Regions from separate parts of the Rothia sp. HMSC069C03 genome, predicted to be linked through region 2. Evidence: riboswitches for the same ligand, from Rfam matches in the RefSeq annotation. Region 2 holds a riboswitch; the other holds the start of a gene.
The links. Region 2 has a riboswitch for thiamine pyrophosphate ahead of HMPREF2779_RS02300 (ECF transporter S component). Riboswitches for the same ligand answer to the same signal wherever they lie in the genome.
Positions count from the first base shown of each region.

Region 1: linked by a shared signal. The riboswitch ahead of HMPREF2779_RS03375 (bifunctional hydroxymethylpyrimidine kinase/phosphomethylpyrimidine kinase) and the one ahead of HMPREF2779_RS02300 (ECF transporter S component) in region 2 are both predicted to bind thiamine pyrophosphate.

Region 1 covers NZ_KZ627135.1:315,956-323,747, forward strand. The annotation lists gene HMPREF2779_RS03365 (ABC transporter transmembrane domain-containing protein) at 1-1,034, shown strand, start outside; gene HMPREF2779_RS03370 (ABC transporter ATP-binding protein) at 1,036-2,784, shown strand; TPP riboswitch at 2,995-3,180, shown strand; gene HMPREF2779_RS03375 (bifunctional hydroxymethylpyrimidine kinase/phosphomethylpyrimidine kinase) at 3,169-4,917, shown strand; gene HMPREF2779_RS03380 (YoaK family protein) at 5,375-6,085, opposite strand; gene HMPREF2779_RS03385 (slipin family protein) at 6,338-7,111, opposite strand; gene HMPREF2779_RS03390 (transposase) at 7,397-7,792, opposite strand, start outside.
Region 2 covers NZ_KZ627135.1:24,236-32,027, reverse strand. The annotation lists gene HMPREF2779_RS02310 (energy-coupling factor transporter transmembrane component T family protein) at 1-544, opposite strand, end outside; gene HMPREF2779_RS02305 (ABC transporter ATP-binding protein) at 541-2,145, opposite strand; gene HMPREF2779_RS02300 (ECF transporter S component) at 2,209-2,841, opposite strand; TPP riboswitch at 2,900-3,000, opposite strand; gene HMPREF2779_RS02295 (DUF4235 domain-containing protein) at 3,268-3,501, shown strand; gene HMPREF2779_RS02290 (MFS transporter) at 3,662-5,086, shown strand; gene HMPREF2779_RS02285 (septin family protein) at 5,311-6,612, opposite strand; gene dcd (dCTP deaminase) at 6,745-7,344, opposite strand; tRNA gene HMPREF2779_RS02275 (tRNA-Gly) at 7,490-7,563, shown strand.

The DNA of each region.
Region 1 (7,792 bases), 290 kb from region 2:
AGACGCACCGCTGGATGTACCTCATCCGCGCGCTGCTCGGCGGCGCCGTGACCCTGCTCGGCATCGGCTTCGCCCTCACCGGCCACGTCGAAAACGGCCGCTGGGTCTCCGACACGCCCGCCGCGTCCCTGGTGACCGTCGCCTCCATTATCGCGATGATGGGCGGCCCCATCTGGATTACCCAGAACTTCCTCACCGCATGGCGATACGCCAAGATTGCGCTCGCCAAGGTTGCCCGCCTCGAAGGTCACGCGGGCGTACGCCAGGGCGTGCTGAAGAGCCCGCGCACCGACGAGGAAATGGCGCAGCTGGCACGCGCCGAACAGGCAGTCGAGGCTAGCACCCTCGAGGTGCCCGTACCCGTCGCCCCCGCCGGTGCCAGCAACCCGCGCATCGTGTACGTCAACCCGCGCGACTACAACCTCACCGCGCAAGACTACGCTGAGGCGCTTGCCCGCACCCTGCGACGCGGGGGAGAGGACCTCAAGGACGCAACCGGCCGCCGCGTGCTGCTGAGCGAACCCAACCCCATGATTTTCGCCGGAACCCTGCAGGAGCACCTGCGCCTGGGCACCGTTCCGAACCCCGATGAGGAGCTGGCACAGGCAAAGGATGAGGAACTGCTGAAGATTACCGACTCCCGCGAAATCGCCTACCGACTGGGCGGACGCAACCCCGAAGACTACTTCGCCGCCCGCATCACCAGCGAAGGCGCGAACCTCTCCGGCGGTCAGCGTCAGCGTCTGGCACTCGCCCGCGCACTCGCACAGGACGCGCAGGTGCTCATCCTGACCGAGCCGCTGAACTCCGTGGATGAACCCAGCCAGCGTTACATCTACGATGCGATGGAAACCCAGGTCGGTAGCGACCGCCTGCCCGTCGGCTACCCCGGCCTGCTACAGGATTTGGAGCAGGTCTACGTTGTCTCCACGACCGCGGAGACGACCCGCCGCATGGAACGCGACGGCTACCCGGAAACCGCTCAGTCTGAAACTGTTCAGACCGAAACCACTCAGAATCAGGAGGTGAACTAGCATGGCAAAGCAGCTCCCCATCGAAAGCCCCGCCTACGTAGCACGCCGCATGTGGAACTACCTCGCGGCGCACAAGGGGCGAGCCCTCTACACCTTCGTCATCTACATGGTCAGCACCCTCATGGGTGCGGTGGTGCCCCTGCAGATTGGTGCCACCGTGGACGACGTGGTGGCGGGCAAGTTCTCCAGCTACCCGTGGCAGCCGATTCTGATTATCCTGGCGGCGTTCATCGTGCAGGCGATAACCCTCATGGTCTCCTCGTACAGTGCGGCGCGACTGGGTGCGCTCGTCACCCGTGACGCCAACCAGGACACCCTCGACGGCACCCTCGACCTGGACGCACGCACCGTGGAAGAAGCCGGTAGCGGTGACCTGCTCACCCGCGTGACCGACGACCTGTCCTCGGCAGCCAAGTCCGTCAGCGAGGACCTGCTCGGCGCAATCTACGTGGTGCTGTACTTCATTATCTCCACCATTTCGCTAGCGGTTGTGAGCCCGGCAATGGGCCTGATCATGCTACCCATGATTGCCGGTCTTGCCCTCATCATGTCGAAGATGCTGCCGCTCATGGCGGCACGCAACCAGACCGCCCAGGAGCGCGTGAGTGACCTCAACAGTGTGCTGACCGAGAACATTCGCGGCACCTCCACGATCCGTGAGCTGGGCGTTCACACCGCCCGCGAAGACGCCTTCGCCGGTGAGAACAAGCGCCAGTTCGCCGCGCAGCTGGGCATGGTGCGCATCCGCCAGCTGTACTTCACCGTGGACGCTATCAACGCCTGGATCCCCACGATTCTGTGTATGCTCTGGGGTGCCGCCTGCGTGGCTCTCGGCTGGGCAAGCTGGGGCGCCGTGGCGACCGCCTCGGTCATGGTTTTCAGCCTGCGAGTCCTCGCCGACATGCTGAACCACCACGTCAGCAGCCTGCGCATCATGCTGGTGAACATGGGTCGTGTGTTCGGTGTGGTCTCCCTGGCGAAGAAGCAGCGTGAGGCGCGTGCACAGCACCGTGCCGAAGCGTTCGCCGCCGTATCTGATGAAGCCGTGAAGAACCCGGAGTACGCCATTGACTGCACCGACGTCTCCTACGGCTACTCGCCGGACGCCCTCGTTCTGGAAGGTATCAACCTGAAGATTCGCCGCGGTGAGGCACTTGCCCTGGTGGGTCGTTCCGGTTCGGGTAAGACCACCCTGGCTCGTCTGATTGGTGGTTCGCTGACCGCCCTGGAAGGCACCATCACCGTGATGGGCCGCCCGGTCGGTCACGGCGACTTCCCGACCGATGCCGCCGCCGATGGCCGCCCGCGCCTGCTGGTCTGCACCCAGGAAGCGCACGTCTTCTTCGGTACTCTCGCCGATAACTTTACGGTGGTCGTGCCGGATGCAACCGTCGAGCAGATGGGCGAGGCACTGGACGCTATCGGTGCCCGCTGGTGGCGCGACCTGCCGCAGGGCATGGATACTGTCGTGAGCGGCGCGGATTCGCCGCTGACCCGCGACCAGATTCAGCAGCTGGCGCTGGCACGTATTGTGCTTGCTGACCCGCACGCCGTGATTCTGGACGAGTCCACCACCCAGCTGGAGCTCGCGGACGCAACCGAGTCCCTGAGCGCCGTGCTGGCGAACCGTGCGGTGCTGATCATTTCGCACGATGCGCGTATCGCCTCGCTGGCTGACCGCGCGGTCCTGCTGCACGAGGGTAGGATCATTGCGGAGGGTTCACCGGCAGAGATTTTCGCCCTGACCTAAACCCGGCTGATAGTGCCCGGCTGATAGTGCCCGGTACCGTGTGAAGCGGTGCCGGGCACTACGTGTTTAACGGGTGGTTTCCGTACAAGGGTGCACTGAAATCGGCGGCGGGAGCACTCGCAAGAGTGCAAGACTCAAACGAAAATTTCGGAGAGATTCACTTGTTACCCGCAGAACTTTTAGCTACGGAGAATCATTGTGATAACCTGGCAGAGCGATATGGGGTGCCTTGAGACGCCCGCGACCCGCTGACCCGCCCAAAGACGGGCAACCAAAACAGCGGGCGCACGGAACAGCGGGCGCGCGAAACAGCGTACAAACACTCAAGGCTGAGAAAAACACCCATTGAACCTGCTCTAGTTCGAACTAGCGAAGGGATTATCGATGAAGGCAGAGCAGCCTAGCGCGCCCACGTGCGCATCCACCACCCCCTCTAACCCTGTACCCGGCGCGAGCGCTCCCGGAAACCCCCGGGTATCTCAGATAGCTCGGGTGCCGAGGGTCCTCTCGATTGCGGGAACCGACCCCTCCGGTGGTGCGGGTATTCAGGCGGACCTCAAGTCCATTACCGCATCCGGCGGTTACGGCATGTGCGTGACCACCTCGCTGGTCGCCCAAAACACGTGCGGGGTTCGTGAAGTATTCACCCCGCCCCTGGAGTTTTTGACCGCGCAGCTTGCCGCCGTTTTTGATGACGTCACGGTGGACGCCGTGAAAATCGGCATGCTCGGCGACGCGGACACGATTCGTACCGTCCGCACCTGGCTGAGTGAGCACCCCGTGCCCGTGGTTGTGCTCGACCCGGTCATGATTGCTTCCAGTGGTGACCGTCTGCTGCAGGCGGAAGCGGAGCAGGCGCTGCGTGACCTGGTGCCGCTCGTGGACGTGATTACCCCGAACATTCCGGAGCTTGCCGTGCTCTGCCAGAAGGAGCCCGCCCAGACCTTTGATGAGGCGCACGAGCAGGCGGCGAACCTCGCGGCGGCAACCGGAACCACCATCATTGTGAAGGGCGGCCACCTGTGCGGCAAGGACGCCGGTAACACCGCGGTTTTCCCGGACGGCACCTGCGCGCACGTGCGCACCCCGCGTCTGGACAGCCGCAATACGCACGGCACCGGATGCTCCCTATCCTCCTCGCTGGCAACCCGCCTGGGCGTGGAGCTGTTGCAGCACGCGGAGGCCGCAGAACCTGCCGCAGACCAGAAGAACACTCTGACCAGCGAAGACACCCACCGTGCCCTGCAGTGGAGCACCCGCTGGCTCCACGAATCCATTGCCGCAGGTGCCGGTCTGCAGGTCGGCTCCGGTGAGGGTCACGGCCCGGTGGATCACGCCGCCCGTGCCCGCCGTCTGGAGGCTGCAGCCTCCGCCTACCCGTGGCATCACCTGCTCGCCACTACCGACTCTGAGGGCAACGCTCTTGATGGCACCAGCCCGGAGCGACTGCTGCCGGTCAGCCCCGTATCCGCCGGTGAAGCCGTCGTAAAGCCCGCCGGCCCCTGGACCGCCGCGCTCTGGGCTGCGGGAGGCGAAACCTGGCGCCAGATTCTGGACTTGCCCTTCGTGCGTGCCCTCGGCGACGGCACCCTCGACGAGGACCTGTTCTCCTTCTACCTGGACCAGGACGCCCTCTACCTGCGCGACTATTCGCGTGCGCTCGCGACCCTTTCGGCGCGTGCCGACACCGCTGAGGCGCAGGTGCACTGGGCGGCTGGCGCGCATGAGGCGATTGCCGCCGAATCGCAGCTGCACGAGGGCTGGTTGGCGAACCGCGCACGCCTGGGTGGGCCTTCGCCCATCACCATGGGGTACACGAATTTCCTGCGTGCCTCCGCAGCTGGTGAGGATTATGTGGTCGGCGCTGCCGCGATTCTGCCCTGCTACTGGCTGTACGAAGAGGTGGGCGCTGTGCTCTCCTCGCAGAACCACGCGGACCACCCGTACGCGGAGTGGTTGAGCCTGTACGGTGGCGAAGAGTTCGCCGCGGAGGTGGAGCGTAGTCTCGCGGAGGTGGAGCGTGCGTTTGAGGCGGCTTCACCGGCTCAGCGTGTCCGCGCGGCGCGGGCGTACCTGTCGGCGTGCGTGTATGAGCGTGAGTTCTTCGACCAGGCTCACCGGGCACTGCGGTAGTTCGTCGGGCGCTGCGCTAGAGGCTCGCGCGGGGTTTGGGACGCCGGTGCTTTAGGTGCCGATTTTGGGGCTGAATACCGCCCCGGCATGGCGTGAGATGGGTGATTGATGCTTCACTCAACCTGCCGCCGGTTCGGGTGCCTTGCCGGTTATGCTTAAGGCGTCGGTGAAAACCGTTAGCGGCAGGATTCCGGCCCTCACCCAACTGGCTGATGTACCTGCCGCGCCCGCACCTCTACGGCGTGTAACCGACCAGTTTGGCCCGTCGCAACCACCTCATCCAACCCCCGCGGCGGGCCAAACGCCTTCCTTCCCAGTTTTCGGGGCTTCGTTTGAAAGCGTGTGGCGTGTAAATCCCGCATAGAAATATCCCGTGCAGATACTCTCATCTGCACGGGATATTTTGCTGTTCTGTTTTCTGCTCTGCCCTCGTCTATAGCCGCAGATTGGGTGAATCTTATGCGCCCTGGTTCTCACGAACCTCTTTCTTTTCCGCCTGGTAGCCGAAGCAGAACGCAGCGCCCGCGATCAGCGCCGCCAACCAGATGGAAAATACGCCAAACCATCGGGTGACAAGCGCCATGAGAATCACGCCAGCTATGAAAGAGGCGACTACGAGAGAGTAATCAATGGCTTTGAGCAGAGCCGTACGGCGCTGTGCCTTCGCCTCATTTTTTGTGTCTCCGTCGGGGGTTTTCCGCGTGAGGTACAGCGAACCGGCGGTGTACCAGGCACTGAGCATTTTGCGCCAGTTGCCGCTGGTCATGAAGAGCGAAAAGGGGTTTTCGCCAATGCGTGTATCCGCGAGGGCGTGAATCATCAGACCGACGGTGAACGCCAGCGCGCCCACCTGAAAGCTATTGCTCAGAGTTCTATCCATGAAGGGTACCGCGAAGCAGACCAGAAGGAACGGCAGGAGTGTGCCGATGCGCCAGTGTCTCATCCGGGCACGTTGACCGAGTAGATCATGAATGAAATGCCCTGCCAGATACCCGAAGCTGAAAAGAATAACGGAGAGCCAGCGCAGGTGCACCACATGCGGTGCGTCACGGTGCAGATCGGCGATGAGCAGAATAAAGTTACCGGTCTGCGTGGCAACGAGCGCTTCATAGTGGATGTGCGAGAAGACGTCCACTGCGCCGCCCAGGGAGGCGAGGAGCAGAGCCATGACGCGCCCGTAGCGTCGAGGTGCTGGGATGCGGTGTAGCATCTCGCGGAGGTGGTGTAGCATGCGCCTTCTCTCACGGTGGGTGGGTCTGTGCGTAGCAGTAATGCCGCTGGTTCCATGCTACGGCATAAGTCAGCAGGGTACCGGAGAGGATAAGCACCCCGCCGGGTAACCCCTGTTAAAGCGAAGGCCCCGAGCAGGTGTCTGCTCGGGGCCTGCATACTATTCGGTTTTTAGCTCGGGGAGAGTAGCTTACTTGCTCTCGCCCTTGAGTGCACCCACGAGCGGACCAATCACGTCCATGGGCAGCGGGAAGACCACGGTCGAGTTCTGGTCGGCACCCAGCTCCAGCAGGGTCTGCAGGTAACGCAGCTGCAGGGAGGCGGGGGACTGGCTCAGAATGTCGGATGCTTCCTTCAGCTCGCTGGAGGCCTCCAGCTCACCGCGTGCCGAAATGATCTTTGCGCGGCGCTCACGCTCAGCCTCAGCCTCGCGAGCCATGGCGCGCTGCATAGCCTCGGGAATCTCAACGTCCTTGATTTCGACGAGCTCCACCTGAATACCCCACGGCTCGGTGCGCGAACCGATGATGGAGCGCAGGTCCTCGTTCAGGTCCTCGCGGTGTGCGAGCAGGGTGTCCAGGTCAACGCGGCCGAGCAGGGAACGCAGGGTGGTCTGCGCAATCTGGCTGGTGGCAATCGGGTAGTTCTCAACCTCAAGCACGGCGTTCTTGGCGTTGGTCACGCGGAAGAGGACCACGGCGTTCACGCGGGCGGGAACGTTGTCCTTGGTGATGACTTCCTGCGGGGGAATGGTCAGGGTGATAACACGCATATCAACGCGCTGCAGGGAGTCGACGAGGGGGAAGACGACGTTCAGGCCGGGCTCCAGTTCCGAACGCAGGTGACCGAAGCGGAAAGAGATGCCGCGCTCGTATTCGGGGATGACGCGGAACATACGAATCAGAATAAAAAGAACAATGACGGCAACTGGGATGAGGATAGTTGCCAGAGTGACGGGATCCATGGTTTTCCTTCACAAGTATTGGGGGAGGACGGTATGTGTGCCCACCTGCCCGCGCCTCGTACGGTGCAGGTAGTAGGGGGTGCCCGGTAACCGGGCTGTGTTTGGGGGAGTTTAGAGAGGGGAATTTTCCGTCCCGGCGGCATGCGGTGGTCGGTGCTTTAGCGGCACCCCGCCTGGAAAACTCAAAAGAGGAATAAAAGAGAATTCCACGCAGGGTGGCTGCCGAAGCTAACAGACGGGACCAATCGACCGATCAGCCGCCGGAACGGAAAAACTTGTGCAGCGCTACTTCTTCGCCATCTGCTCTGCCAGCTTTTCAGCAGCCTCAACCTCAGCCAGGTTCTGCTCCTGCAGGACCTCATTCGTGGTCTTGTGCAGTCGCTTAACCGAGGTGCCGGTACCGCTCCATGCGGGGCGGTCCGGGTCGAGGGCAGAGGTACGAACCGGCAGGGTTGCCTCCGCAATCATCTGCTTGCGGGTCTGCTCGGTACGGCGCTTACGCTCATTCGAAACGCCACCCCACTTCGCCGCGAAACGATCCATCTTCACGTTCACCGATTCGTCAGCGGTGGATGCGTGAATATGCTTCGGATCGTTCTCGAAGTTCGCGGGGGAACGCATGAGCTTCACAGCCAGCGGGTAGGTCAGCGACAGGCAGACCACCGCGGCGGCACCCTCCAC
Region 2 (7,792 bases):
CTGCACCGAGTCCGCGGGCGCGTCGTGCCTGGCCGAGGGCGTTCCATTCGGCGAAGAGAATGCCGACGAGGCGCAGGGCGGCGACGGTGGCGAGCACAAATCGGGAGGGTAGTTTGAAGGTTTGTGCGAGGGAATCGCCCAGGTCGGTCGGGTCGGTGGTGAGTACGAATGCGAGGGTGGGTAGGACCATGGCGAGGGAGCGGATCATCATGGCTGCGCCGACGGCGGCGGAGTCGGTGGTGATGCTGTTGAAGCCGAGGTCGAGGATGGTGGTGCCGCTTTTGGCGCTGAGCATGGCGACGGACCAGCCGGTGGTGATGACGGCGATGAGGATGGGCCAGAAGCGGGCGAGGACGTTGACGGGTCGGAATCCGACGAGGATGAATCCGAGCAGTTCGAGGGCGAAGAGGATTCCGGAGGTGAGGGGGTCGCGCACGATGAGGGCGGCGATGATGAGGGTGAAGGAGACGATGAGTTTTACGCCGGCGTTGAGGTTGCTGAAGTAGCTGGTTCGGTCGATGGTGCCGAAGAAGTCGGTGTTCATGCGTTCTCCTTTCCGGGGGTTGCGGTGGCTTCGAGGGTGATGTGGTTGCCGCCGAGTGCGGCGGTGTAGTCTTCGTCGTGGGTGATGGAGATGATGGCGGTGCCGCCTGCGAGTAGTTCGCGGATGAGGTCGACGAGTTCTGCCCAGGTTCGTGCGTCTTGGCCGAAGGTGGGTTCGTCGAGGATGAGGATTTTGGGTGCGGTGGCGAGTGCAGAGGCGACCGAGAGTCTGCGTTTTTCACCGCCGGAGAGGGTAAAGGGGTTCGCGTCGAGTAGGTGGGTGAGGCGTAGGTGGGTTGCGAGTTCGTTGGTGCGGGCTGCGAGGTTGTCTTCGTTGAGGGGAGCGCGGTTGAGTGCGGCGAGTCGGCGGGGGCCGAGTTCGAGTTCTTCGCGTACGGTTCCGCGGATGAATTGGTATTCGGGTTCTTGGAAGACGTAGCCGATGCGGCTGAGCATTTGGGCGGGGGTCCAGGTGGGGATGTCCCAGTGGGCGTGGTTGCCGCCGTGGTTACCGTCGTAATTACGGAGCGCGTCGGTGGCGGTGAGGGTGCCGTTGGGTGCGGTGAGGAGCCCTGCGAGGGTGAGGGCTAGAGTTGATTTGCCGGCGCCGTTGGGGCCGAGTACGCTGAGGTGTTCACCCGCGTGCAGGGTGAGGTTGATGCCGCTGCGCAGGACAGGCAAATCGGTGGGTGCGGGTGCGGGGGTGTCGCCGAGGCGTTTGATGGTGTGTCGGCGTGCGCGTCGTTGTTTGGGGGTGGGTTGTGCGCGGGTGATGCTGAGGTTTTCGGCGCGCAGTAGCGCTTCGCCGTGCTCGCTATTGCAGTCGTTCTGCGGCGCACGCGGCACGTAGTTGGGTACCCACACGCCCGCGTCGATGAGTTCTTGGCGGGCTTCGGTGAGTACGGTGTCGGGTGCGCCGTCGTGGGTGATGGTGCCGCCTTCGCCGAGCACGATAATGCGGTCCATGTGCGGCGCCCAGATGCTCACGCGGTGTTCTACGACGAGCAGGGTCGCGCCGGTGGCTTGCGCGGCGGTAAGGATGCTGTCGCGTACTTCCCGCACGCCGGAGGGGTCAAGGTTGGCGGTGGGTTCGTCGAGGATCATGGCGCCGGGGTGCATCGAGAGGATGCCCGCCAGGCCGAGGCGCTGCTTCTGACCGCCGGACAGCGCGCTGCTGGGGTGGTCGAGGGGCAGGGGGTTGAGCCCTACGGCGGTGAGGGCTTCGGTGACGCGGCCCCAGATTTCTTCGCGGGGTACGCGCAGGTTTTCGGGGCCGAACGCTACGTCGTTGCCGACGGTTGCCATGACGATGGAGGATTCGGGGTCCTGCTGCATCATGCCTGCGGTGCCGCGTGCTTCGGCGGGTGCTTGCCCGTTGATGGTGATGGTGCCGCCGGCGGATTCGCCGTCGTCATCGTGGAGCACACCGGCGATGGCGTGCAGGAGCGTCGATTTGCCGGCGCCGGAGGTGCCCAGTAGCAGAACTTTTTCACCGGGGTTGATGGTGAGGTTGAGTCCGCTGATGACGGGTTCTGGGCGTCCGGGGTGGTGCCAGCTGAAGTTGTTGAGCTCGATGCGCGCCCCGCGTGGTGTTGCTTCCATGATGGTTCCTTAGCCTTTTGTGTGGCTGCTGTAGTGTGCCGAGTGGTGACTAGTTGCTGGTGGTTAGCGGCGGGTCTTGCCGGATGCCAGCGAGGAGAGCACACCGGTCTTGGCGAGGTTCTGCACGAGAATCCACGCGAGGAAGCCTGCGATGACTGCGCCGGAGATGACGGCGCACGCTACGTAGATGATTGCCTTGACCGGTTCCATATCGGGGTAGTAGATGAAGATTTCGTTAACGCCCATGAACAGGCCGCTGAGCGCACCGGCGAAGATGGCGACGGTTGCGTTCCAGCGGCGGTAGCGGAAGATTGCGAAGGCGATTTCAGCGCCGATGCCCTGGAAGAAACCTGCAATCAGGATTTCGCCGCTCCACGCACCGCCGGTGAAGAGTACGGAGATGAATGCTGCGACGATTTCGCCGAAGAGTGCGGCACCGGGCTTGCGGATGAGCAGGCCGCCGAGGGTACCGCCGAGCAGCCATGCGCCGGCGACGATGGGGCGGAATTCGGGTGCTGCTACGAGTGCGGTCTTGGCGGCGGGGCCGACTGCGATGTCCCAGATCCAGAAGATGACGGCGCAGGCTACTGCGATGACTGCGGCGATGACGATTTCGTTGACTCGCCAGCGCAGGTTCGGCTTCTTCGTTTCTGCCTGGGTAGATGCCTGGGAGGCGGGGGTTGCGTTCTGTGACATTGGTGGTCCTTCCTTCGTTGGAAGGGGAATGTCCTCGCCCTCTGATTGGACGAGGGCATTGAGAAGAAATTCGACTCCCTACGCCGGTACTAACCGGATCAGGTTCGAGGGTCTGCTTAGCACTCTCAGCGCCTCGGTGGCGCTCCCCTGTCGTTTGGGGTTCCTTGTCCGTACCGTTGTGGTGCGGGTGGAAGCCCAGGTTCGATTGTAGGCGTGTCTGGCTGTTCGCGCCAATTTGCCGCTTTTTGTTCCCTTCTTCTGCCCACATTACAGAATTGCACGGTGTACAATTTTGGGACGGAGAGGCTCCAAGGCGGCACGAACGTCTTAAACCCTATACGCTAGGGAGTGGCGCTCTTTTCTCACCCCAACCCCGAAGGGGTTCACGGGCAGGACGCCGCATCGTATACAGCTAAGGAGATACATATGAACCCCGTCGCTAAGCTTGCTATTGCGGGTATCAACATGGGCGCTGTAGCCCTGGTTGGTAAGGGCCTGGGCGCAGCCTGGACCAAGGCTACCGGTAACCAGCCTCCCGCCATTTCCCACGAGTCTGAAGATACCCTGCGTCAGGTCATCCTCTGGACCGTTCTGACCTCCGTCGTGGGTGCTGTGGTGAGCTTCGGTGTTGCTCGCCTGCAGCGTCGTTTCTTCAACTAAGACTTTGCGCTTTCCGCGTGAAAGTTCATGAACTAGGCGGTACGTATCTTCGCTCGGTACGTACCGCCTGGTGTTCCTTCTTCAGCACGCCCGCTCTACTTCAGCCGGTTTCATGCCGCCGCTACGCTGAAGCGCCACCTCGGCACCTGAAAGCACAACTATGACTATTTCTTCTCCCCGCCGTAAGGCGAAGGCTCAGCGTAGGGTCGTTGACCACGCGAACAGCCGCCGTTCGGTCGCGTCCTGGGTCATGTGGGATGTTGGTTCGTCGAGCTTCGACTCGATTATGACGACCTTCATCTTCACCGTGTACCTGACCAGTAGCTACTTCGGCTCCCCCGAAGAGACCTCTTCGGCGCTGTCTTTGGGTCTGACCATCGCCGGTTTCCTCATTGCGATTCTGGCGCCGGTCACCGGTCAGCGTAACGATAAGTCCGGCCGCGGTATCTTCTGGCTCGGCGTGAACACCATACTGCTGGTCGGTTCGATGGCGGCGTGCTTCTTCGTGGGCCCCACCCCGCAGTACTTGTGGCTGGGTGTCGCCCTGATTTCTGCGGCGAGCGTGTTCAGCGAGTTCGCGTACGTGAACTACAACGCCGTGCTGCCGCGTATCTCCCACCCGGAGAATATCGGTAAGATTTCGGGCGCCGGATGGGCTGCCGGGTACATTGGCGGCATCCTGGCGCTGGCTGTGGTGCTGTGGGGTTTTGTGCTTACCCCCGAAGTGCTCGGCCTGACCACCGATAACGCCCTGAATATCCGTGCGGTCGCACTGTTCGCCGCCGCCTGGTGCCTCTTCTTCTGCGTGCCGCTACTGGTGCGTATGCGCACCCGCGAGCGCTTCCTACCGGAGGTGCTGCCCACCCGCGAGCTGCGTTTCCTGGAGCTCGGTATGGAGCGCCTCTCCCCGGCTCGTCAGGGCGGTCTGCTCGCCTCCTACAAGGCGCTGTGGCGCACCATTAAGCGGCTGAAGATGACGTCCCCGCAGACCCTGTGGTTCCTGATTGCTTCGGCGTTGTTCCGTGATGGCCTGTCCGGTATTTTTACGTTCGGCGGTATTCTCGCGGCGGGTACGTTCGGTTTCAGCACTTCCGAGGTGATTCTGTTCGGTATTGCCGGTAGCGCTGTCGCGGCGGCTGGCGCGATCCTGGGCGGCTACCTGGATGACTACCTGGGCCCGAAGGCGATTATTGTTATCTCACTGGTCGCCATTATCTTGGCAGCTACCCCGCTGATGTTTTTCCCTGAACCGGGCGTGTTCTGGGTATGCGCCCTGCTGCTGTGCCTGTTCGTGGGCCCGGCACAGTCGGCGTCCCGCACCTTCCTGGCTCGCCTGGCTGATCCCGGTACTGAGGGTGAGCTGTTCGGCCTGTACTCGACCACCGGTCGTGCGACCAGCTTCCTGGCGCCGATGCTGTTCGGTCTGTGCGTGAGCATCATGGGCGCGCAGATTTGGGGTGTGCTCGGTATTCTGATCGTTGTGGTGGCGGGTCTGCTCCTGCTGTTGCCGGTGAAGGCGCCCGGTCCGCTGCGTATGCGTGCGGCTCGCCGCGAGCAGAAGCGCCGTGACAAGGCTGCCCGTTAAGGTCGCATAGTAAGGTCACGCAGTAAGGCCGTGCAGGGCTAAACACCCCGCACCCCACAAACGCATCCCCGCAGACGCAAAGGGAGGGGCGGGTAGAAGATCATTCTTCTACCCGCCCCTCCCTTGTGCTTAAGCAGTGCCTATCGAGCAGCGCCTACCAAACAGAGCTCAGTAAGCCGCGCCAGAGAGCCGTGTCAGTAAGCCACGTCAGAGAGACCTGGTGGCTAGTCCTCCACCACGTCGTCCTCATCCTCAGAGGAATCCAGCGCAATCTGCTGCTCCTCCTCATCCAGAACCTCATCGCTAGTTATCTGAGCCCAGGTCGCATCATCAATCGCACGAACCCACAGCATCGAACCAGCCGCCAGAGCGCTCAAGTTCTCGTCATACGCCTCCGCAGGCAGACCCTCAAAGATCTCAGCCAAACGCGCAAACAGGTCATCATACGAAATGTCGCCCTCAGCCTGCAGCCAGCACTCAGCCGCAAAATCAGACAGCTCATTCAGCTCAGTGTCGCACAGCAGCAAGAACGGGCCGTCCTCGCCCACACGCACACCCGAAGTACCCGGCATACGAGACACCGCAATCGTACCGTTCAAGAACACACCCGGCAGGTGATCCTTAACCGTGTACTTCTCTAGCTTCTCAACCTCATCAGCATTCGGTAGCTCACCACCATTCAGCAGATCCTGAACCAGCGGCAAAGTATCCTCAACCTCCGAGTACACCAGGCGCCACACGCCACCGCAACGCTCCACCAGCTTAGCCAGCGACACAACACCCTCAGGGTGACGCGCCAGACCCGAGCTCTGCTCACTCAAGAACACCAGAGCCTCATGCAGCGGAACACGCTCAAAATACGGCTCAGAAGCCGACTCATCACGAGAAATGAACACAATACGCGACAGCTTATAGCTGAGGTCATCACGATCAACCACGTTCAGACCCAAATCCACCGGGTTCTGCTGATCCTTCGGCGCATTCGGGTCAACAATCACAGACAACGGCTTCGGATACGGCGACACAACACCCTCATCCGAAATAATCGCAGTCTCATCAGTCAGGTACGCAAACTTCGAACCCAAGAAACGCGACGCAGTCGTCTTACCGCTACCAGAAACACCCACCAGCGCAACAGCGCGCTTCGACTCAGGGTCACCAATAACAGCCGCATGCAGCATCACACCGCGACCAACCAGCTGCTCAATCATCGCCAACGTAATACGGCTCGTCAGATCCTGCATACCCGAATCATCATCAGCCACACGCAGCGTCGAAACCTTATCAAACGAACCCATCAACGGATTCGCCAAATCCATCACCGACTCATCAGTCGGCGCATGAACCAGCATCACCTGATCAAAACGAGACAACGAAGCATACGCCTCATCAGGAGTATCAAAAAACTCCGGAGCAAGAGGCTCCCACGCCTTCTTAAAACGCTCCACAAAAGAGTCCGACATATCAATCAGATACAAAGAAACTTCCGCACCAGCAACACGCAGAACAACAGGCTTCAGATTCATCAAAAAATCCTTAGAGAGTGAGAGATAAAAACCCGCACGCGAGTGAACGCACGAGCACAACAGGCGAAAAAACCGCCCAACGCGGGCGCACAAACACACAGCCTGCACGCCCGCACCCCAAAGCGGGAAAGACTAAGACTCCACAGAACCATCCGCAGGAATCATCGTCTGATGAAAATTCAAATAACTACGCGAAGCAGTCGGGCCACGCTGACCCTGGTAACGGTTACCATACGCACCAGAACCATACGGATGCTCAGTCGGGCTACTCAACCGGAAGAAACACAACTGACCAACCTTAGAACCCGGCCACAACATAATCGGCAAAGTCGCCATATTCGACAACTCAAGCGTCACATGCCCCGAAAAACCAGGATCAATAAAACCAGCCGTAGAGTGAGTCAGAAGACCCAAACGACCCAACGACGACTTACCCTCCAAACGGGCAGCCACATCATCAGGCAGAGTCACCTTCTCATACGTAGAACCCAACACAAACTCGCCCGGATGCAGAATAAACGGCTCATCAGGAGCCACCTCCACCAGGCGCGTCAAATCCTCCTGCGGCTGAGCAGGATCAATATGCGGGTACTTATGGTTATCAAACAGACGGAAGAAACGATCAATCCTCACGTCCACACTTGCAGGCTGAATCATCGACTCATCGAACGGATCAAGAACGATGCGCCCATCAGCAATCTCTTGACGAATATCGCGATCTGAAATAAGCACGCTTAAAGGATACCTGGCAAACACCACCCACGTGCAGGCATCCACCAGCCCCAGCACACAGGCCTACATCACATTTCGACCCCGCACACAAACAGACGCAACACATTTCACCCCCGACAAGCAAGCGCGATACACTGAAAAAGATGCGGCTGTAGCTCAATGGTAGAGCGCACGCTTCCCAAGCCTGATACGCGGGTTCGATTCCCGTCAGCCGCTCCACAAGCCTTCTGCCCTACGGTAGGAGGCTTTTTATTTTGAGTTAGGTTGAGCAGGTCGAGGCGGTATGTTCCTTGCTCCTGCAGGGAACCCGTCCTCGCTTCGCGTCGGACACCCTGATGTCGCGACGGAACATACCGGCCTCTCCCCTACTTCTCTCTCCCCTTCCCTGTGTACGAGGTAGGGAACGTGGCTGCGCGGCAAGGGTGAGAGCCGCGGGCCCTCGGCTTGG